Regions from separate parts of the Streptomyces sp. NPDC052114 genome, predicted to be linked through region 3. Evidence: riboswitches for the same ligand, from Rfam matches in the RefSeq annotation. Region 3 holds a riboswitch; each other region holds the start of a gene.
The links. A riboswitch is a leader RNA that binds a small molecule or an ion and turns the genes downstream of it on or off. The one in region 3 is predicted to bind cobalamin.

Region 1 (7,399 bases), on a different contig from region 3:
ACGTCCAGCGCGGGGGACTCGCGCCAGCGCTCCGGCGTACGGATGACCTCGGTGAAGCGGCCGTCGCCGTCGCCGAAGGGGAGCGGCCAGGCCTCGGCCGCGTACACGGCGGGCGCGCACAGCCCGATGCCCGTGACCCGCGCGCCGAAGTGCGCCACCAGGTCCGCCACGGTCTGCCCGCTCATGCTGAACCCGACGAACACCAGGCCGTCGGCGGCGGGCACCCGCTTCCCGACCACCGCGGCGGCCTGCTCGAACCGCCGCCGCAGGCTCAACTCCCGCAGCGCGCCCGAGCTTTCGCCGTGGCCGGAGAAGTCGAGCGCGAGCGCCCGGCAGCCGCGCGCGGCGGCGTCGGCCTGGAGGGCGGCGAGCCGCGTCTTGTCGCCGCTGCCCGCGCCGTGCAGCAGGACGACGGTGGTGGCGGGGGAGCGCGGCTGCCCTACGGGTGGCGCCTCGGCACAGCTGAGCAGCTCGCCGTCGCAGGTGAAGGAGAAGGCGGACAGGGCGGGTTCGGGCGCCGGTGCGGTGAAGGAGTCCTGAGTCATGCCGCCTATCCTCGATCCCGCCCGGACGGCCACGAAGCACATCCGGGCGAGCGCCCACGAGGAACGCGCCGGGCACACCGGGCGCTGACGGGGCCCACCGGCACACAGGAAAGGCGAGGCGCATGGCGAGGACCGTGTCCGTGTTCACGCTCGGCGGCACCATCTCCGCCCGGGGCGGCGGCGGTTCGGCCCGGCTGAGCGGCGCCGAGGTCCTCGCGGACACCGGCGCGCTCCCGCCCGGGGTCGAGGCGGAGGTCCACGACGTCCGCAGGCTGCCCAGCTCCTCGCTGACCGTCGAGGACGTGGCCGACCTCGCCGAGCGCGTCGACGCGGCGAGCGCCGCGGGCCACGGCGTCGTCGTGGTCCAGGGCACCGACACCCTGGAGGAGACCGCCTTCCTGCTCGACCTCGCCCGCACGCCCCGCACCCCCGTCGTGGTGACCGGGGCGATGCGCCGCCCCGACCTGCCGGGCGCCGACGGTCCGGCGAACCTCGCCGCCGCCCTCGCGGTGGCCGCGGACCCCGGCTGCGCGGACCTCGGCGTCCTCGTGGTCCTCGCCGACGAGATCCACGCGGCACGGCACGTGCGCAAGACGCACACCACGTCCGTCGCGACGTTCGCCTCGCCCGGCGCGGGGCCGCTCGGCAGGGTCGTCGAGGGCCGGGCGCGGATCGCGCTCCGCCCGGCCGCGCCCACCGTCGCCCGCCCGCTGAGCCTGCGCGGACCCGCCCGGGTCGCCCTGGTCACGCTCGCGCTCGGCGACCGCGGCGAACTCCTCGACGCCGTCGACGCGCGCTTCGGCGGCCTGGTCGTCACGGCCTTCGGCGCGGGCCACGTCCCGACCTGGCTGGTCGAACCCCTGGCCGCGCTCGCCGCCCGCATCCCGGTCGTCCTGGCCTCCCGCACGGGCGCGGGCCCGCTGCTCGCCGAGACCTACAAGGGCCCCGGCTCCGAGTACGACATGCTCGGGCGCGGCCTGCTCCCCGCGGGCGACCTGGACGCGCCGAAGGCCAGGCTCCTGCTGCACGCGCTCCTCGCGGACGGCGCAGGCCACGCCCAAGTGGCCGACGCCTTCGGCCGGTTGGCCGCCCGCTAGCCGATCTGCTCCGGGGTGACCGTCAGCCAGCGCTTGTCGGCGGTCACCTTCTGGCCCAGCTCGCGCTGCCGCTCGGCGTTCTTCTTCTTCATCCCGTCGAGCTGCTTCATGTACGAGTCCTTGCGGTTGACCCAGACGCGTACACCGCCGTGCTCCACGTCGGCCGAGTGGAACAGCATCGGGCCGTCGCTGACCGGGGTGTCACCGGCCGCGAGGATCGGCTTCTTCCACTCGTCGATGTAGGTGTTGATCGCCGCGGGCTTGCCCTCGTACCAGGTCAGCGGCGCCCACAGGTTCGGCGTCAGCTCGCGCCCGGCGAGCTTCTCGCGGTCCTTCTCGCCGAAGCGGCCCTCGGCGATCTCCTTGCGGGAGCTGGTCACCTCACCGGTCCTGCGGTCCTTCAGCTGCATGGAGACGCCGATGACGTTCTCGGGCTTCACGCCGTAGCCGTACTTCGGATCGGCGAGCACCATGCGCACCAGGTCCTCGCTGGCCGCGCTGACCACGTACACCTCGATGCCGTGCGCCTGCAGCGTCTTGTAGAGCTGCTGCATGCCGCGCGAGAACTCCGGCGCCTTCACCTCGGTCTTGGTGAGCTTCCCGTCCTCGTAGTACTCGGCCGGGATCGGCTTCTTGTACGCGAGGAGCTCGTCGACGTACCCCTTGAGCTCCTTCAGCGTGAAGCCGGAGAAGATCTGCGCGGCCCACGGGTAGCAGACCTGGTCGTCGATCTCGCACAGCCGGTTGTAGTAGCTGTACAGGCTCTCCTTGTGCGTGGCCGTGTCCTTGAACGGGATCGTCTTCAGGGACGGGTCCATCGTCTTGCGGGTCAGGACGCCCTTCATCTCCAGGAAGGGCAGCAGCGACTCCTCCAGGTCGTTGCGGTACGTCGTGTTGTCCGCGTCGAAGACGGCGTACGCGCCCTTGTGGTCGTTCTTCGCGATGACCTTGCCGAGCTTCTTCGCGACGGGCTTCGGCCAGTGCGACAGCTCACGGGCGGTGGCCGCCGAGGTGTCGGCGGCGCTCGCCTCGCCGGTCGGCCACAGCGCGCCGCCCGCGAGGACCGCGCCGGCCAGCGCGCCCGTCGCGCCGATGACGGCCAGCTTGCTCTTTGCCCGTACTGCCATGTCTCTACGTCCCTGCCGTTCCTGGAAGCGATGCGCGGCCCCGTCCGGAGCGGCGCGCCATGCTATGAGGCGGCGCGGTCATTTCCCATGATCGAAGTCACCGTGCACAGGGGGCATGGGGCAGGTGAACAGGGGTAGTCGTGGGGGACGCCGGGACGGCTCCCGGCCGAAGCCGGGGTGGCCCCTGGCCGACGCCGGGCGGCTGCCGTCGGGGTGCCGCCGGGCCGCCCGGAGCCCCGCGCGTCCGGAGAGCCGCGCCCGCCCGGGAGGCCTCGCGCATACTGGGAGCCATGGGCAGCCAGGAGTTCGTCCGGGCCGTTCCCCGGCTCGACGGCATGGTCGTCTCCGCGGTCGGCTACCGCACCACGGGGATGCGGCCCACCCTGCACCGGGGCCTGCCCTCGCCGTATCTGACCGTGATCTTCTCGCTGGACGGGCCCATCGCCACCGGTGCCACCCCCGGCCAGGCCACCGGCGCGGACGCGGTGCGCACCGACATCGTCCTGGGCGGCCTGCACCAGAGCCCCGCCTACGTCGCCCAGCCCGAGCACGAGGCCGGCATCCAGCTCGCCGTGCACCCCCTGGCGGCCCGCGCGCTCCTCGGCCTGCCCGCCGCCGAGCTGGCGGGGCAGCTCGTCACCGCCGGTACGGACGTCCTCGGCGACCGCGCCGCCGAGATCCGCGAGCGGCTCTGCGCGCTGGAGCGCTGGGCGGACCGCTTCGCCCTCCTCGCCGCGTATCTGCGCCACCGCGCCGCCGCCGACCGGGCCGCCGCACCCGTGCGCCCCGAGGTCGCCGAGGCCTGGGCCTGGCTGGCCAGGCACCGCGGCGCGGGCACCCTGGACGGCCTGGCCCGGCACGTCGCGCTGAGCGAGCGCCGGCTGACCGCGCTCTTCCGCGCCGAGACCGGGCTCGGCCCCAAGCAGGCGGCCCGCCTGATGCGCTTCCAGCACGCCAAGGCCGCCGTGGTCCGCGCCGCCGCGGCGGACACCCCGCGCGACCTCGCCCGGATCGCGGCCGACTCCGGGTACTACGACCACTCCCATCTCGTACGCGACTTCCAGCAGTACACGGGCGCGAGCCCCACCCGCTGGCTGGCCGAGGAGTGCCGGAATATCCAAGCCGGGGCGCACGGCACGGACGAAGACTGAGAGCCATGAACACCACACCCGACACCACGCACGGAACCACCCACGACGCCACGGCCGACACCACGTCCGACGCCACGGCCGGCCGACGGCTGCACACGCCGGCCCCCGCGATCTGGCCCGGCGTCCAGGCGCGCGACGCCCTCGCCCTGATCGACTTCCTCGTCGGCACCGTCGGCTTCCTGCGCACCGCCGTCTACGAGGACGGCGGCCGCGTCGCCCACGCCCAGCTCGACTGGCCCGAGGGCGGCGGCATCATGCTCGGCTCGTACGACCCGGCCACGGCCTCCGGCACCTGCGGAACGCCGGGCACCACCGGGGCGTACATCGTCACCGACGAGGTCGACGCCCTGTACGCCCGGCTCGTCGCGGCGGGCGTCGAGATCACGGGCGAGATCGAGGACAAGCCGTACGGAAGCCGTGAGTTCGCCATCGCCGATCCGGAGGGAAACCGCTGGTCGTTCGGCACCTACCGCGGCGAGCCGAGGCCCCTTCCGGCCGCCTGAGGCCGCGCAGGCCCCCGACCGGCAGCGTGATAACTTGCGCAAGCCAGTCAAACCCACACCTGGGCCAGGGAATCCGGTGGAAGTCCGGAACTGACGCGCAGCGGTGAGGGGGACGGGCGGGGCCACGGCCACTGGGCGTCCTCGGACGCCCGGGAAGGCGCCCCGTCCGGCCGATCCCGAGTCCGAAGACCTGCTGGCGCCTCCGCTCGCGCACCGGGCGACGGGGGTCGTGACGCAGGCCAGGCTCCGCGTATGAGCCGTGAGACTCAAGGGATCGTGTGTCCTCCACAGCCCGTACCCGTACCCGTATACGTACCCGTGTACGTCTGTCCGCCCTGCTGTGCGCGGGGGCGTTCGCGCTGACCGCGTGCGGCGGCTCCACGGACGGCTCCTCGTCGAAGTCCGCGGGCGACCGCGCCGACGGCTACCCCGTCACGGTCACCTCCTGCGGAAAGAAGGCCGAGGTCAAGGCGCCGCCGCAGCGGGCCGTCTCCCTCGACCAGGGGTCCACGGAGATCCTGCTCTCCCTCGGTCTCGCCGACCGCATGGTGGGCACCGGCACCTGGACCGACCCCGTCCTGAAGAACCTGGCGAAGGACAACGCGAAGGTGGAGCGGCTCTCCGACCGCTACCCGGCGCTGGAGAAGGTCCTCTCCAAGGAGCCCGACTTCGTCAGCGCGTCCTTCCTCTACACGGTCGGCAAGGGCGGCGTCGCCGACCGCGCCAAGTTCACCGAACTCGGCGTGCCCGTCTACGTCTCGCCCACCGACTGCGCGGGCAAGGACAACGACGGCGGCGGCGACGGCAAGCGCGTGAAGACCCTCACCATGGACACGGTCTACGGCGAGGTGCGCGACCTGGCGAAGGTGTTCGGCGTCGAGAGGCGCGGCGAGCGGCTGATCGCCGACATGAAGGGCCGGATCACCAGGGCCACCAAGGACATCGACGCCTCCGACGCGAGGCTCCTGTACTGGTTCGCCAACTCCGACGCCCCGTACATGGCGGGCTGCTGCGGCGCCCCCGGCATCATCACCCGCGAGCTCGGCGCGAAGAACGTCTTCGACGACACCCGTGACGAGTGGCCCCAGATCAACTGGGAGACCGTCGCCGACCGCGACCCCGACGTCCTCGTCATCGGCGACCTCACGCGCAAGTCGCAGTCGGCGGAGAGCGCCGCCGCGAAGATCAAGTTCCTGGAGACCAACCCGGCGACCAAGAACCTGACCGCGGTGAAGAAGAAGCGGTACGTCCTGCTCAGCGGCCAGGCCATGAACCCCACGGTCCGCACGGTGGACGGCATCGAACAAGTGGCGGCGGGCCTGAAGAAGTTCGGCCTCACCAAGTGACGGAGCGCGTCCGCGAGCCTGCGGGGAAGACCGGCCGCGAGGCCGTCGCGGGGCCCCTCGGCGAGCCTGCCGGGGAGGCCGTCCCCGGGACCGCCCCGGCGATGGACGACGCCCCGGCGGCGGTCGGCCCGGCGGTGGTCGGCCCGCGTGGGGCGTTCGTGCGGCAGGTGTCGTGCTGGGCCGCAGGCGGCCTCGCGCTCGTGCTGTCCATCGCCGTCGCCGTCACCATCGGGCCCGCGGACATCTCCGTCCCCGACGTCTGGTCGGCCGTCGCCGCCCACCTCGGCTGGGGCGAGGCCCGGCTCACGCCGATCCGGGACGGCATCGTCTGGAACCTGCGGATGCCCCGCACCCTGCTCGCCGCCGTCTGCGGCGCCGGGCTCGCGGTCTGCGGGGCGGTCATGCAGTCCCTGCTGCGCAATCCGCTCGCCGACCCGTTCGTGCTCGGGGTCTCCTCGGGGGCGTCCACCGGCGCGGTCGCGGTCGTCGTCCTCGGCGTCGGCGGGGGAGTGGTGTCGGTCTCCGCGGGCGCCTTCGTCGGCGCGCTCTTCTCCTTCGCCCTGGTGCTGCTCCTGAGCCACACCCTGGGCGGCACCACCGACCGGGTCGTCCTCTCCGGCGTCGCGGCCATGCAGCTCTTCTCCGCGCTGACCTCGTTCGTCATCCTCACCGCGGGCGACGCGGAGACCACCCGCGGCGTGCTGTTCTGGCTGCTCGGCTCGCTCAGCGGGGTCGGCTGGACGGACGTGTGGCTGTGCGGCGCGGTCCTCGCCGCGGCGCTGGTGATCTGTCTGTCCCACGCCCGCACGCTCGACGCGTTCGCCTTCGGCCCGGAGGCGGCGGCGACCCTGGGCGTCCGCGTGGCCCGCACCCGGCTCGTGCTGCTCTGCGCGACGGCGCTCCTGACCGCGGCCCTGGTCAGCTCGGCGGGCGCCATCGGCTTCGTCGGCCTGGTCCTGCCGCACGCGGCCCGCGCGTTCGTCGGCTCCGGCCACGCACGGCTGCTCCCCGTCACCGCGCTCGCCGGCGCGGTCTTCCTGGTCTGGGTGGACACGCTGGCCCGCACGGTCCTCGACCCGCAGGAGGTCCCGGTGGGCGTGGTGACCTCGCTCATCGGCGTACCGGCGTTCGTGGCGGTGCTCTACCGGACGAGGAGGGCGGCATGACGCACGAGGCGACCGACACGCACTCCGCCACGGACCCGGCTGCGGCCACCGCCACGGGCCCGGCTGCGGCCACCGCCACGGACCCCGCTGCGGCCACCGCCGCCGGGCTGCGCGCCGACCGCGTCGCCCGGGAGGCGGGCGGGCGGCTCGTCGTGGACGGTGTCAGCCTCGCCCCGCCCGCCGGTGCCACGGTCGGCCTCCTCGGCCCCAACGGCTCCGGCAAGTCCACGCTCCTGCGCATCCTCGCGGGCGTCCTCGCCCCGGCCTCCGGAGTGGTCACGCTGGACGGCCGCCCGCTGTCCGACACGGGCCGCCGCACGGTGGCGCGCCGCATCGCCGTGGTGGAGCAACACGCGGCGACACAGGTCGAGTTGACCGTACGCGATGTCGTACGCCTGGGCCGCATCCCGCACCGCCGGGCGTGGTCGGCGCCCTCGGCCCACGACGAGCGGGCCGTGCGCGAG
Region 2 (7,399 bases), on a different contig from region 3:
CGGCGGGCGCCTCGGAGACGACGGCCGCGCCGGGCGGAACGGGCGCCTCGAAGGTGACCGGCGCGTCGAAGGCGGCGCGCCGCGCGGCCCTGCGCAGGACCGCGAGGACGGCGGGCCCCAGGGCGACGATCGCGATCAGATTGGTCAGCGCGCGTCCGGTGTCCCAGCCGAAGGTCGAGGTGACCAGGGTGAAGACGGCGAAGCGGTGCAGGTTCTCGGTGACCGGGTCGCCCGCGACGAACGAGAGCTGGGTGTCGGTGCCCGCGGTGAAGGGCCAGAACCACATGTTCATCAGGAAGCCGAAGACGTACGCCACGAGGACGCCGTAGACGGCCAGCAGAGCGATCTCCGCCCGGCCCGTGAGCCGCCGGGGCAGCAGTCCGGCGCCGAGCCCGATCCACCCGGAGGCGATCATCTGGAACGGCAGCCACGGCCCGACCCCGGCGGTCAGCAGCGCCGAGGCGAACAGCGAGGTCGCCCCGAGCACGAAGCCGAACCCGGGTCCGAACACGCGGCCCGCCAGGACCAGCAGGAAGAACACCGTCTCGATGCCCGCGGTGCCCGCGCCCAGCGGCCGCAGCCCCGCGTTGACCGCCGACAGCACGCCGAGCATCGCGAGGGCCTTCGTGTCGATGCCGCCGGACGACATCTCGGCGAGCACCACGGCGAGCAGCACCGGCATGGTCAGGACGAACAGGAGCGGGGCGTCGGCGCTGTGCGCGGCCGCCTCGGGGCGCGGCGCCACGAACAACGGCCAGAAGAACATGGCGAGCCCGGCCGCGCTCGCGAGCGTCAGCACGGCGGCGCTGCGGGCTCCGACCGGCAGCGCGGGCACCCGCGCGCCGCGCTCGGAACGCCCGTCCCGCCAGAGCACCCGCACGCCACGCTCGGAACACCCGTCCCGTGAAGACACGCGACCTCCACGGCCTCTGCGGGTCATACGGCCTCCAGGGCGTGCCGGACCTGCTCCACGGTCAGCCACTCCTGCGGGCTGAGGACCTTGGCGACCTGCGGGGCGAAGGCGGGCGAGGAGACCACGACGTCACGGGTCGGCCCGTCGGCGACGATCTCGCCCTCGGCCATCACGACCACCCGGTCGGCGGCCCGTGCGGTGAACTCGACGTCGTGGGTCGCCACCACGACCGCACGGCCCTCGTCGGCGAGGCGGCGCACGAGGCCCGCGAAGGCCTCCTTGGCGTGGTAGTCGAGGCCGCGGGTCGGCTCGTCGAGGAGGACGACCTCGGGGGCGGCGGCGAGCTGCACGGCGAGCACGAGGGCGAGTTGCTGCCCCTCGGACAGATCACGCGGATGGCGTTCCCCCGGGATGCCGGGGGCCAAGGTGTCGAGCAAGGTGCGCGCGGTGCCCGCGGGGGCGTCCGCGTCGGCGTCGGCCTGGGCGCACTCGGCGTCGACGGTCTCGCGGTAGAGGAGGTCGCTCGCGGTCTGCGGCACCAGCCCGACCAGGGCGCGCGCCCTGCGGGCCGACAGCTCGCCCGGGTCCTGTCCGCGCACCTCGACGGTGCCCGAGCGGCGCGGCCCCGAGCCCTGCAGGGCCCACAGGAGCGAGGACTTGCCGGAGCCGTTGCGGCCCATGAGGGCGGTGACCCGGCCGCGCGCCAGGGTCAGGTCCACCTCGCGCACGGCGACGGTCCGGTCGTATGCGACGGTGATCCGGCGGCCCGTGAGCGCCGCCTCGCCCGGGTCCGCGTCGGATCGGGGTGGTGTGCGGTCCGCGAGCCGTTCCCGCAGGGGCGCGGCCTTGCGGCGCGCGTCGCGCACCGACAGCGGCAGCGGGTCCCAGCCGGCCAGCCTGCCCAGGCGTACGACGGGCGGCGCCACGTCCGAGGCGCGCATCAGGTCGGCGGGGTCGCCCGCCACCACGTGCCCGTCGCCCGGCAGGTGCACGAGCCGGTCCGCGTACTGCAGGACGCGTTCCATGCGGTGCTCGGCGACCAGCACGGTCGTGCCGAGGTCGTGCACCAGCCGGGTGATCGCCGCGAGCACCTCCTCGGCGGCCGTCGGATCGAGCGCCGAGGTCGGCTCGTCGAGGACCAGCACCTTGGGGTGCGCGGTCAGGACGGACCCGATCGCCACGCGCTGCTGCTGTCCGCCGGACAGGGTGCGCAGGGCGCGCCGGCGCAGGGCGGCGATGCCCAGCAGGTCGAGGGTCTCCTCGACGCGCTTGCGCATCACGTCCGGCGGTACGGCCAACTGCTCCATGCAGTAGGCCAGTTCCTCCTCGACGGTGTCGGTGACGAACCCCGCGAGCGGGTCCTGGCCGACGACGCCGACGAGCGCGGCGAACTCCTGCGGGGCCGCGGTCGCCGTGCTCACTCCGTCGACCGCCACCCGGCCGCGCAGATGGCCGCCGGTGAAGCGGGGCACCAGGCCGTTCACCGCGCCGAGCAGCGTGGACTTGCCCACGCCGGTGCGCCCGGTGACCAGGCACAGCTCGCCCTCGCCGATGTGCAGGTCCACACCGCGCAGGGCGGGTTCCCGGGCGTCCGGGTAGCGGAAGGTGACCTCGTCGAAGTCGATCACGCGGTCACCTCCAGGGGCTGATGGGGCACCGGATCGGGTGCGGGGTCGGACGACGCGGGAGGTTCCGGTGCCAGGTACGCGGGCCCGACACCGACCAGTACGGCGAGGGCGGGGAGTGCCGCCACCTCGGGCCAGGCGAGCGGGGGCAGCGAGGGGTACAGCGACGCGGCGTCCGTCCGCGAGGCCGCGTAGAGCAGGATCGCCGAAGCCACCCCGCAGGCCGCCACGAGGAGTTCGGCCGTCCGCCAGCGGTCGGGGCGGTAGCCGCTGCGCCGCACCCGACGGCCGCCGAGCACGAACCCGCAGCCCGCCAGGGCGAGTCCGGCCAGGAGCAGCGGCGCTCCCAGGTACGGGGGCGTGCTCGCGCCCATCGCTCCGTACAGGCCGGCGCAGACGCCGAGCAGGCCGCCCAGGACGAGGGTGCCGGTGAGCAGCCGGGTCCGCGGGGCGATCCTGCCGGTGTGGCCGTAGCCGTGCGAGGCCATCGCGGCGGCCAGGGCCAATGAGCGGTTCATCGCGTCTTCGAGGACGGGGATGACGATGCCGTGCAGGGCGCGGACGCCCCTGGTCCGGCCGCCGCCGCGCAACCGCCGTGCCCTGCGCACCCGTTGCACGCTCTCGACCAGCTGTGGCGCGACGGTCAGGGTGACGACGACGGACGTGCCGACCTCGTAGAGGGCGCCCGGCAGCGCCTTGAGCATCCGCTTGGGGTTGGCCAGGGCGTTCGCCGCGCCGACGCAGATGACCATGGTGGCCAGGCGCAGGCCGTCGTAGAACCCGCCGAGGAGCTGTTCGGCGGCGACGGGCCCCAACAGGCGGATTCCCGCGGCCGCTTCGGGCAGGGTGATCTGCGGCAGCGTGAACAGGACCGTGTCGCCCTGGCCGCCGCCGAAGACGATCCGGAACACCACGCGTGTCGTCACGATGAACGCGCCGAGCACCAGGTACATCCGGAACGCCAGCGCCCAGGGCGCGTCACCGCGCCTGCGCACCACGACGAAGGCCACGACGGCGAGGATCATCACCAGCAGGACGGGGTTGGCGGTGCGGCTCGCGGCCGCGGCCATGCCCAGCGCCCACAGCCACCAGGCGCCGGGGTGCACCGCGCGCGGCAGCGCGCGGTGCCCGAGGGCGGCGCTCACCCGGAACCGTCCGCGCGCGCCGCCCGCTTGCGGCGCCAGGCCGTGGCTCCGGCGCCCGCGGCGAGCAGTACGGCGGCGGCGATGCCGATCAGGGTGCCGGTCGGCGCGCCGGAGGACGCGGCGGTCTCGACCGTGCGCCTGTCGTCGCCGCCGGTCCAGTCGGCGGCCTCGCTGGGCGTGATCACCGGGCTCGGCGACCCGGACGCGGACGGGCCGGGCGTCGCGGACTTCTTGTCCTTGCCGTCCTCGCCCTTCTTGCTCTTCTTTTCCTTCTTCTTCTCGTCCTTGTCCTTGTCCTCGGAGGGGTGCCGCTCGGGCCGATCGCCGGGGCGCGCGGCGCCGTCCTGTCCGGCCCCCGCTCCGGGTCCCGCGCCACCGGATCCGACCTCGGCGCCGCCGCCCTGCGAACCGCCCTGCTCCCCACCGGAGTTACCGCCTCCGCCCGAGGACCCCGATCCGCCCGACCCACCGGTCCCGCCCGAGCCGGAGCCCGAGCCCGGCGGCCGCTTCGGCGCGACCCTGGGCGACGGTGCCTCGTCCTGCTCGCGGTCGAGGGAGAACGACCAGCCCTCGAAGCTGCCGGTCGGCGGGGTGCGGTAGGTCGCGCCCTGCTGGCTGTAGGTCCACGCGCCGCCGTTGGGGGCGTGCCAGTACGACCAGTACGCCTTGGTGGGCGGGGTGTCGACGCACGGTTCGCGGTCGGGCCCCGGGCTGCCCTCCAGGCGACAGATGAAGGACTCGCCCCACCGGTTGGTGCCGGTCACGTCGATCCCGGCCGCCTTCAGCGCGGCGAGCCCGCTGGCCTGGCTGCCCACGGCGCAGCGCACGATGGTCGTGCCGCCCAGCTCGCGGAAGTCGACGACCACGGTCACCCCGTTCGCGTCCGGGCAGAATCCGGCGCGGCCGCGCCCGGTGTCCAGGGCGCTCGCGGTGTCCGGTGCCGCGCCGAGGCCGAGCGCGACGGCGGACAGGAGCAGGCCGAGGGCAGCGGCGAACACGCGTAACGAACGGGCCATTTCGGGTCCTTCGGGCCGGGGCCGCACCAGGACCCCGACATGCCCGTGCCGCGCAACAAACCCCTGACGCGCGTTCCGTGCGGAAGCGGCAGGGGCCGATGAACCGGGGGCTCAGGGCTCCACGCTGCAGACCATGACAGTGAGAAGCAGTGCACATGTCGCGTCGGGCGATCCGGCTCACGGCGTCGAGCGCCGCTCACGGTTGCAGGTCAGCGCCGGATTCTCACCGGCTTTCCCCAGTCGCGCATGCATTCAGTTGTCACTTCGTCAACACACGAAGCAAGGTGAAGAGTACGCCCGGCGTCCCGAACCGGCCACCCCTTCCCGCTGTAACCATGATCACTGGTCGTCGCGTGCCGCGAGGGCGGCCAACTCCTCCGGGGTGCGCGGCCCGTGGCCCGCACCGTCGTGCAGGCCGTGCGCCCGCAGGAGCTCCGCGACGGCGATCCCCCACGGCAGCGTCAGGCCGGCCCGGGCGAGCAGGTCCCGTTCGGCGAGCATCCGCGCCACCGGCCCTGCGCATACCCCCGAGGGCGTGAGCAGCGCCGCGTCGTCGGCCCAGCGCAGGGCGAGGTCCACGTCGTGGGTCGCCATGACCACGGTGGTCCCGGCCTCCCGCAGTCGGCCCAGGGTCGCCAGGAGGCGTTCCTGGCCGTCGGGGTCGAGTCCGGCGGTCGGCTCGTCGAGGATCAGCACGCGGGGACGCATCGCGACCGCGCCGGCGATGGCGGTCCGCTTGCGCTGGCCGTAGGAGAGCAGATGGGTGGGCCGGTCGGCCAGCGCGGTGATGTCGAGCGCGGCGAGCGCCTCGGCGACGCGCGCCCGGACCTCCGCGTCGGGCAGGCCGAGGTTCAACGGGCCGAAGGACACGTCCTGTTCGACCGAGGCGGCGAACAGCTGGTCGTCCGGGTCCTGCACGACCAGCTGGACGGTGGTCCGCAGCCGCGTCAGCCCCTTGCGGTCGTACGTCACCGGGAGGCCGTCGACCGTCAGCCCGCCCCGGTCCGGCCGCAGCCCGCCGCTGAGCAGCCGCATCAGCGTGGTCTTGCCGCTGCCGTTGCGTCCGAGCAGGGCGAGGGCGCGGCCCGCCACGACGTCGAAGTCGAGGCCGCTGAGCACGGTGGGCCCGTCCTCGTACGCGTAGGAGGCATCGCGCAGGGAGACCAGCGCCTCGCCCGCCTCCGTGGGAGCGCCCGGCTCGCGAAGAGCACGCGGCTCGCTCATGGCAGGAACCTTTCCAGTACGAGGGTGAGGGCCGCCAGGCCCACGAGAAGGGCCGCGCTCGCGGCCACGAACGGCCGGGAGATCCGGGCCTCGGGCACGAGCACCCGCAGGGTGCCGTCGTAGCCGCGTCCGGCGAGCCCGGCCTGGAGCCGGCTCGCCCGGTCGAAGGCCCGCACGAACGCGGTGGCGCCGAGCCCGGCGAGGGAGCGCCAGGTGGCGGCCCGGGTGGTGTGGCCGAGGCGGGCCGCCTGCGCCTGCCGGATCCGGCTCATGGAGTCCAGGAGCAGGAAGCTCATCCGGTACGTCACGAGCGCCACGTCCACGACCGGTGCGGGCACGCCCGCCTTGACCAGGCGCGGCAGCAGGTCCGACATCGGTGTGGTGAAGGCGAACAGGAGCACGCCGAGCGAGGCCGCCGAGGTGCGCAGCAGCAGCCCGCCGGCCCGCGCGGGACCGCCGTCGGCGAGCGTCACGAACCCGTCGGGGCCGCCCACCTGGACGAGCAGGGTCAGGGCGCCGGTGACGCAGAAGCCGAGCGGCACGCGGTAGGCGCGCCAGAGCTTGCGCGGCGGCACGCCCGCCGGTCCGAGCAGCACCGCGAGCGCGGCGGTCAGCACCAGGACGGCTCCCGGCCAGGGGGGCAGGGAGATCGCGAGGACGGTGAGGCCGAGCCCGAGCACGGCCTTGTCCACGGGGTGGCGGCGGCGCCAGTGGCTGCTGTGCGCCGCCGCGTCGATGGGCAGCACCCCGGGTCAGACCTTTTCGGAGTCGGTCCGGGTGCTCTCCGCGCCGCTCACCGGGTCCGCCACTTCCTCGGCCCGTGCGCGCTCCGCGCCCTGGCGGCGCCCCCTGCGCAGCCCGAAGTAGTACGCGAGGACGCCCGCGCCGATCGCCGCCTGGAGGGCGAACAGCGCCGATTCGACCTCCCCGGAGGGGGGTTCGTACAGCGGCGAGAACCAGGGCTCGTAGTCGGGCTTCAGCTCGGTGATCGCCGTCTCGGCCTGGGCGTCGGCGCCGGTGAACGGCTCCTTCTTGTGGTCCCCCATGCCGAGCGCCAGCGGGAACACCGCGAGCGCGGCGACGACGACGAGAAGCAGGATGTTGATCTTCGTGTTCCGGCTCATCAGGCGCTGGCCTCCGACTTCGTCTCCGCCGGCGTCGTGCTCTGTGCCGGCGCCTCCTCGTCCGTCCGCGTCCGCGCGCCCGCGTCCTGCTGCTTGCGTTGCAGGAGGACGCCGAGCCGCGTCAGTTCGCCCTTGCTGGACTGCACCAGCAGCCGCATCACGAGGACGGTGAGCAGTCCCTCGCTGACCGCGAGGGGGATCTGCGTGACCGCGAAGATCCCGCCGAACTTGCCCAGCGCCCCGAGGAATCCGCTGCCGGGGTCCGGGAACGCCAGGGCCAGCTGGACGCTGGTGACGCAGTACGTGGACAGGTCGGCGACGAACGCGCCGAAGAAGACGGCGACCATCAGCG
Region 3 (7,399 bases):
GTTTCGTGGTGGTACGTGCCGTGGTGACCGTCTCGGTCAAGGTCCTGCCCGTCACGGGCGTCCACTCCTCGCCGGGGACGCGCACCGTGACCTCGTAGGTGCCGTCCCCGGTGGCGAGGACGTCGACCCAGTCGCCGCGCGGGTGCCCGCAGCGCCGTTCGCAGCCGGACCAGTGGACGGGCAGCCCGCCGCGGCCGGGCACGGCGTCGGCGCGGACGTCGGCGAGGGACTTGGCGCAGCCGGGGCGCCCGGTGCAGGCGCCGACGCCCAGCCAGGGCGAGTCGGCGGTGGTGATGTGCCCGGCGTCGGCCAGTGCGGTGAGGCGCTCGCGGGCCGCCGCCTCGTCCGCGAAGCCGGGGAGCACGAAGCCGCGCCACGGGGTGACGCGCAGTTCGTCGGCGGGCAGCGGCAGGAGGGCGCGCCACTGGGCGGCGGTGACGCGGCCGAGGGGGGCGTTGACGGCGACCGCGCGGCCGATGACGCCGGGGGCCGGCGGGGCGCTGCGGGACACGGCCCACGGATCGGCAGGATCGGCGTCGAAGCCCGCCCGCTCCAGCGCTCCGGACAGGTCCACGTGCTGGTCGCGGGGCAGTTCCCCCACCCGCCAGGCGCCGTTGCCCGCGGCGCGCGCGGCGGCCAGGAAGGCCCCGGCGACGGCGAGGGCGGCGCGCGGCGCGGCCTCGGCGGGCACCCGGAAGGCGCGGCCCCCGAGGCGGACGACCGCCGTCCCGCCCGATTGTGCGATCAAGGTCACATCGCCGCCGAGCCCGACGAGGTCCCCGCGCCCGTCGTCCAGGGCGAACAGGAAGCGGCCGGAGAGCTCGGTCGTCCACTCCTCGGCGCAGAGGAGTCCGTCCAGCTCACGGGCCCACAACTGCACGTCGGCGTGGCCGAGTCCGTCGATCGAGGCGAGCGGCGACGCCACCACGTTCCGCACGCGCTCGTGCCGTTCGGAGGGCAGCAGGCCCGCGTCCGCGAGCAGCGCGGAGAGCGCGCCGCCGCAGCTCTCGCCGAGGCCGCGCAGCTCGATGTTGCCGCGCGAGGTGACGCTGAGGTTCCCGTCGGCGAGGCGCTCCGCCGCGGTGGCCAGCGTCTCGGCCTGACGGGACGTCAAAAGGCCGCCGGGCAGGCGGAGTCGGGCCAGCAGGCCGTCGTCGGCGCGGTGCAGGCGCAGGGCCCCGGGGCAGGCGTCGCCTCGGTCACGTATGGGAGGTTCGCCCTGTTTTGGGGATGTTGCTCGGGTGGGCGGCATGGCGGCGAGCATACCCACGCGGATCCGGCCGGTCGCCTCCCGAGACCGGCCGTTGTGGCAGGTGGCCGCCCGGTCGACCGTGGGCAGGACTTACTATGCAGGCGGCGGGCCGCCAGGTCCGTCGAACGCCAGCGACGGCGTGGGTCCACCAGGACCCGAGGGAGGAAGCCCGGTGAGAATCCGGCGCGGTCCCGCCACTGTGAACCCCACCCGTGTGGGGTGAGCCAGGAACTCCTGCCGTCCACTCGACCACCCGGGGCGCGGACACCCCGAGGAAGGCCTGCGCACGCATGCTTCTGCTGCTGTCGACCTCCGACACCGACCTGCTCAGCGCCCGCGCGGCGGGAGGCCCGGTCGACTACCGGTTCGCCAACCCGTCCCGCCTCGACCTCGCCGAGCTGCCCGCGCTCCTCGACGGCGTCGAGCTCGTGGTCGTACGCCTCCTCGGCGGCGTCCGCGCCTGGCAGGAGGGCCTCGACCAGCTCATCGCCAGCAGGCTGCCCGTCGTCGTGCTCACCGGCGAACAGGCGCCCGACGCCCAGCTGATGGCGTCCTCGACCGTGCCCGTCGGCATCGCCGCCGAGGCGCACGCCTACCTCGCGCACGGCGGCCCCGCGAACCTGGAGCAGCTGGCGCGCTTCCTCTCCGACACCGTGCTGCTCACCGGCCACGGCTTCGAACCGCCGGCCGCCGCGCCGTCCTGGGGCCCGCTGGAGCGCACCGCCCGCACCGTCGAGGGCACGCTCGTGCCGACCGTCGCGGTGCTCTACTACCGCGCCCACCACATGAGCGGCAACACCGCCTTCGTGGACGCGCTGTGCGGCGCGATAGAGGACGCGGGCGCCCGCCCGCTCCCGCTGTACGTGGCCTCGCTGCGCGCCCCCGAGCCCGAGCTGATCGAGGAGCTGCGCGCCGCCGACACCATCGTGACCACCGTCCTCGCGGCCGGCGGCACCAAGCCCGCCGAGGCCTCCGCGGGCGGCGACGACGAGTCCTGGGACGCGGGCGCGCTGACCGGCCTGGACGTGCCGATCCTCCAGGCGCTGTGCCTGACCGGTTCGCGCGCGGCCTGGGAGGAGAACGACGAGGGCGTCTCGCCGCTGGACGCCGCGAGCCAGATCGCCGTGCCGGAGTTCGACGGCCGCCTCATCACCGTCCCCTTCTCCTTCAAGGAGATCGACGAGGACGGGCTTCCCGCGTACGTCGCCGACGCCGAGCGCGCCGCCCGCGTCGCCGGGATCGCCGTGCGCCACGCGCGCCTCAAGCACGTCCCGGCCGCCGACAAGCGCCTGGCGCTGGTGCTCTCCGCCTACCCGACCAAGCACTCCCGCATCGGCAACGCGGTGGGCCTCGACACCCCCGCCTCCGCCGTCGCGCTGCTGCGCCGGCTCATCGAGGAGGGCTACGACTTCGGGCCCGCCGAGGAGATCCCCGGTCTCGTCTCCGGCGACGGCGACGAGCTGATCCGCGCGCTGATCGACGCGGGCGGCCACGACCAGGACTGGCTCACCGAGGAGCAGCTCGCCGCCAACCCGGTCCGCATCCCGGCCGCCGACTACAAGCGCTGGTACGCGACGCTGCCCGCGGAGCTGCGCGAGTCCGTCGAGGAGCACTGGGGCCCGGCGCCCGGCGAGATGTTCCTCGACCGCTCCCGCGTGGGCCAGGGCGGCGACCCGGAGGGCGACATCGTCCTCGCGGCGCTGCGCCGCGGCAACCTCCTCGTCGTCATCCAGCCGCCGCGCGGCTTCGGCGAGAACCCCATCGCGATCTACCACGACCCCGATCTGCCGCCCTCGCACCACTACCTGGCGGCGTACCGCTGGATCGCGGCGGCCGCGTCCGACGGCGGCTTCGGCGCCGACGCGATGGTCCACCTCGGCAAGCACGGCAACCTGGAGTGGCTGCCCGGCAAGAACGCCGGCCTGTCCGCCGCCTGCGGCCCGGACGCCGCGCTCGGCGACCTGCCGCTGATCTACCCCTTCCTGGTCAACGACCCGGGCGAGGGCACCCAGGCCAAGCGCCGCGTGCACGCCACGCTCATCGACCACCTGGTGCCGCCGATGGCGCGCGCCGACTCCTACGGCGACATCGCGCGCCTGGAGCAGCTCCTCGACGAGTACGCCCAGATCAGCTCGATGGACCCGGCGAAGCTCCCGGCGATCCGCGCGCAGATCTGGACACTGATCCAGGCCGCGAAGCTCGACCACGACCTCGGGCTGGAGGAGCGCCCCGAGGACGACGGCTTCGACGACTTCCTGCTGCACGTCGACGGCTGGCTCTGCGAGATCAAGGACGCGCAGATCCGCGACGGCCTGCACGTCCTGGGCCAGGCGCCCACGGACACCGACCGCGTCAACCTCGTCCTGGCGATCCTGCGGGCCCGCCAGATCTGGGGCGGCACGACGGCCCTGCCGGGTCTGCGGGAGGCGCTGGGCCTGGACGAGTCGGCGGCGACGCGCACGAGCGCGGACGAGGCCGAGGAGAAGGCCCGCGCACTGGTGCAGGCGATGGACGACGCGGGCTGGGACCCGGCCGCCGTCGCCTCCGTGACGGGTGACCTGGGTGAACAGGTCGCCGCCGTCCTGGAGTTCGCGGCCCACGAGGTCGTGCCGCGCCTCGCGGCCACCACCGCCGAGCTCGACCACGCGCTGCACGCCCTGCGCGGCGGCTTCGTCCCCGCCGGGCCCAGCGGCTCGCCGCTGCGCGGTCTGGTCAACGTCCTGCCGACCGGCCGGAACTTCTACTCCGTCGACCCGAAGGCCGTCCCCTCCCGCCTCGCGTGGGAGACGGGCCAGGCGCTCGCCGACTCCCTCGTCGAGCGCTACCAGCAGGACAACGAGGGCGCTTACCCCACCTCCGTGGGCCTCTCGCTGTGGGGCACCAGCGCGATGCGCACCGCGGGCGACGACGTCGCCGAGGCCCTCGCCCTGCTCGGCGTCCGCCCCGTCTGGGACGACGCGTCGCGCCGCGTCACCGGCCTGGAGGCCGTGCCGCTCGACGAGCTCGGCCGTCCCCGCATCGACGTGACGCTGCGCATCTCGGGCTTCTTCCGCGACGCGTTCCCGCACACGATCGGCCTGCTCGACGACGCGGTGCGGCTCGCCGCCTCGCTGGACGAGCCGGCCGAGCAGAACCTCGTGCGCGCCCACACCCAGGCCGACCTGGCCGAGCACGGCGACGAGCGCCGGGCCACCACCCGCATCTTCGGCTCGCGCCCCGGCACGTACGGCGCGGGCCTGCTCCAGCTCATCGACTCGCGCGACTGGCGCACCGACGCGGACCTCGCCGAGGTCTACACGGTGTGGGGCGGCTACGCCTACGGCCGCGGTCTGGAGGGCCGCCCGGCGCGCGCCGAGATGGAGACGGCGTACAAGCGCATCGCCGTGGCCGCGAAGAACACGGACACCCGCGAGCACGACATCGCGGACTCGGACGACTACTTCCAGTACCACGGCGGCATGGTGGCGACCGTGCGCGCGCTGCGGGGCACGGCCCCCGAGGCGTACATCGGCGACTCGACCCGCCCCGAGACGGTCCGCACGCGCACGCTGGTGGAGGAGACGAGCCGGGTCTTCCGCGCCCGCGTCGTGAACCCCAAGTGGATCGAGGCGATGCGCCGCCACGGTTACAAGGGCGCCTTCGAACTCGCCGCGACCGTGGACTACTTGTTCGGGTACGACGCCACGACGGGTGTCATCGCCGACTGGATGTACGACAAGCTCACGGAGACGTACGTCCTGGACCCGACCAACCGTCAGTTCCTCCAGGAGAACAACCCCTGGGCGCTGCACGGCATCGCGGAGCGCCTCCTGGAGGCGGAGTCGCGCGGCATGTGGGCCAAGCCGGACCCGGCGGTGCTCGAAGCGCTGCGCCAGGCGTACCTGGAGACCGAGGGCAACCTGGAGGACGAGGGCTGAGCCACCGGCGGAACCGGCCCGACCGGGCGGGCGTCCCTCCAGGCTGTACGTGGGATCAGCAGCTCGGAGCAGACGGAGAAGGACGCCCGCCATGATCACAGGAACCGCCACGCGGCACCTCTATCTCGCCCGGCACGGGGAGGCCACGGCCGACGAGAGCGGCCTGACGGAAGCGGGCCGCCGCCAGGCCGTCCTGCTCGGCGAGCGGCTGCGCGGGGCGCCCCTGTCGGCGGTCCACCACGGTCCGCTGCCCCGGGCCGCGGAGACCGCCCGCCTCATCGGCGAGCGGCTCGACGGCGTCCCCGTGCGGCCCTCGGCGATCGTCGGCGACTACCTCCCCTACCTGCCGCAGGCCGACGAACTCCCGCCGGAGAGCGCCGAGTCGACGCTGCGGCACCTGGCGGGGTTCCCGGCGGCGGAGCGCGAGGGCGGTCCCGCGCTGGCCCAGCAGGCCCTCGCCCGGTTCACCGGACCGGTGTCCGGCGACGAGCCGTGCCACGAACTGGTCGTCACCCACAACTTCCTGATCGGCTGGCTGGTCCGGGACGCGCTCGACGCCCCGCCCTGGCGCTGGCTCGGCCTCAACCACTGCAACGCCGCGCTGACCGTCATCCGCTACGCCCCGGGCCGCCCCGCCTCGATCGTCTTCTACAACGACATGGGGCATCTGCCCCGGGAGCTGCGCTGGACGGGTTTCCCGCCGGAGTTCCGCGCGTGCGAGCCGGACGCGGCGGCGCGGCAGGGGGCGTGAGTCACGCGAGCCGCGGCAGCACGACGTTGTTGATCAAGGGCCCCTCGACGGTGATTCCCTCGCTGATCAGGGAGTCGGTGACGGGGAGCGGCGAGGGGTTGGCCGGGGCGGTCACGGCGGCGGCGAGGGCGAGGGCGCCGAGGACGGCGGTGGCGAGGGCGGGACGGGGACGGAGGCGGCGAGGGCGCATGCGGCGTTCTTCTTTCTCGACGGGGAGGGGCGGATCTCGGAGCTGTCCGGCCGACGGGCCCGCGACAACCCGTTCGTATGATCGTCGGTGACTTCCTGGCCTCACCGGGGTTACACCCCGTGAGCGGGCCGCGACCGGCGGCCCGGACGCACATCGTCCAAGGAGGCCGCAGTGAACGGCAGTCGGGTACAGGCAATGTCCCGTTGGGCGCTGGTCGCGGCGATGGCGGCCGCGCCCGCCGTCCTGTGCTCCGGCACGGCACACGCCGACGAGACCCACACGAACGCGCACAACGCCCCCAGGGTCGGCCTGATCAACACCGGCCAGATCGACGACCCGTTGGAGGACGTGCTGGAGCACACCCTCAACTTCGGCGACGGGTACCGGTGGGACTGACGTCCCCGGCCCCCTCTCCTCGACCCACCTGCGCGCGGACCCCGGCACCGGGGTCCGCGCACGTGCGTCAGGGCGACGCGCCGGTCAGCCCACGGGGCACCGCACCGGTCGGCTCAGGGCGCGAGGCACGCCGCGCCCGGGACCTCCGACGGCACGCCGGGGCTCGCGGGGTCGACGAGCGACGTGACGTCACCGGCCGACTGGGTCAGGCAGTCGACCGTGCCGACGGGATCGGGCACGGCGCTCGCGGGCACGGCGAGCACCCCGAGCAGTGAGACGGTCCCGAGGATGAGGGCGGCGGAGCGGCGCATGTGAACTCTCCTTTGCGTCAACGGATTTCGTTTGCGACTCGACACACAACGCGAGCCGATCCGTGGCTCCCCAGCCCCGCCCCTCGACAATCACCACATCACCCGTACGTGAACGCCGTAACGATCCGCCTGGCCACTTCACGGACGGATTTCCCGGAGCGAATGATCACGAGTGTGAACACCTGACGACGATCAGGCGGCCCGGCGGTCCCGCGGTCAGGTGGCCCTCTCATGGTGATCCAGCAGACGGGTGAGCAACCCCATGAACTGTTCGCGCTCGGCAGGGTCCAGCGGGGCGAGCAGCTCGTCGTGGAGTTCGTCCAGGACCAGGTCGAGGCGGCTCAGCCGACGGCGGCCCCGGGTGTTGATCGTGATGATGTTGCGGCGCTGGTCGGCGGGGTCGGGGGCGCGCTCGACGAGCTGACGCCCGGCGAGTTCGTTGAGCACGCCGACCATGTCGCTGCGGTAGATGCCGGTGCGCCGGCTCAGCTCCGCCTGGCTGCCGGGGCCGTGGTCCTGGAGCGAGGCGAGCACGGCGTAGTGCCACTTGCGGGCGTCGACCCGGGCCAGCCCTTCGTTGAT

Region 1: another riboswitch for cobalamin. It lies ahead of AB0L89_RS03800 (ABC transporter substrate-binding protein); the one in region 3 lies ahead of cobN (cobaltochelatase subunit CobN).
Region 2: another riboswitch for cobalamin. It lies ahead of AB0L89_RS40595 (hypothetical protein); the one in region 3 lies ahead of cobN (cobaltochelatase subunit CobN).

Annotation. Positions count from the first base shown of each region.
Region 1 covers NZ_JBFAWC010000001.1:891,760-899,158, forward strand. The annotation lists gene AB0L89_RS03775 (alpha/beta hydrolase) at 1-545, opposite strand, end outside; gene AB0L89_RS03780 (asparaginase) at 668-1,642, shown strand; gene AB0L89_RS03785 (HAD family hydrolase) at 1,639-2,769, opposite strand; gene AB0L89_RS03790 (helix-turn-helix domain-containing protein) at 3,060-3,920, shown strand; gene AB0L89_RS03795 (VOC family protein) at 3,926-4,423, shown strand; cobalamin riboswitch at 4,451-4,636, shown strand; gene AB0L89_RS03800 (ABC transporter substrate-binding protein) at 4,702-5,769, shown strand; gene AB0L89_RS03805 (iron chelate uptake ABC transporter family permease subunit) at 5,766-6,935, shown strand; gene AB0L89_RS03810 (ABC transporter ATP-binding protein) at 6,932-7,399, shown strand, end outside.
Region 2 covers NZ_JBFAWC010000037.1:5,694-13,092, forward strand. The annotation lists gene AB0L89_RS40580 (ECF transporter S component) at 1-913, opposite strand, end outside; gene AB0L89_RS40585 (ATP-binding cassette domain-containing protein) at 937-2,541, opposite strand; gene AB0L89_RS40590 (CbiQ family ECF transporter T component) at 2,538-3,683, opposite strand; gene AB0L89_RS40595 (hypothetical protein) at 3,680-4,699, opposite strand; cobalamin riboswitch at 4,844-4,989, opposite strand; gene AB0L89_RS40600 (ATP-binding cassette domain-containing protein) at 5,039-5,923, opposite strand; gene cbiQ (cobalt ECF transporter T component CbiQ) at 5,920-6,669, opposite strand; gene AB0L89_RS40610 (energy-coupling factor ABC transporter substrate-binding protein) at 6,676-7,047, opposite strand; gene AB0L89_RS40615 (energy-coupling factor ABC transporter permease) at 7,047-7,399, opposite strand, start outside.
Region 3 covers NZ_JBFAWC010000029.1:39,541-46,939, forward strand. The annotation lists gene AB0L89_RS38600 (cobalamin biosynthesis protein CobG) at 1-1,264, opposite strand, end outside; cobalamin riboswitch at 1,373-1,507, shown strand; gene cobN (cobaltochelatase subunit CobN) at 1,543-5,169, shown strand; gene AB0L89_RS38610 (histidine phosphatase family protein) at 5,264-5,920, shown strand; gene AB0L89_RS38615 (hypothetical protein) at 5,922-6,110, opposite strand; gene AB0L89_RS38620 (hypothetical protein) at 6,306-6,506, shown strand; gene AB0L89_RS38625 (hypothetical protein) at 6,620-6,817, opposite strand; gene AB0L89_RS38630 (MarR family transcriptional regulator) at 7,034-7,399, opposite strand, start outside.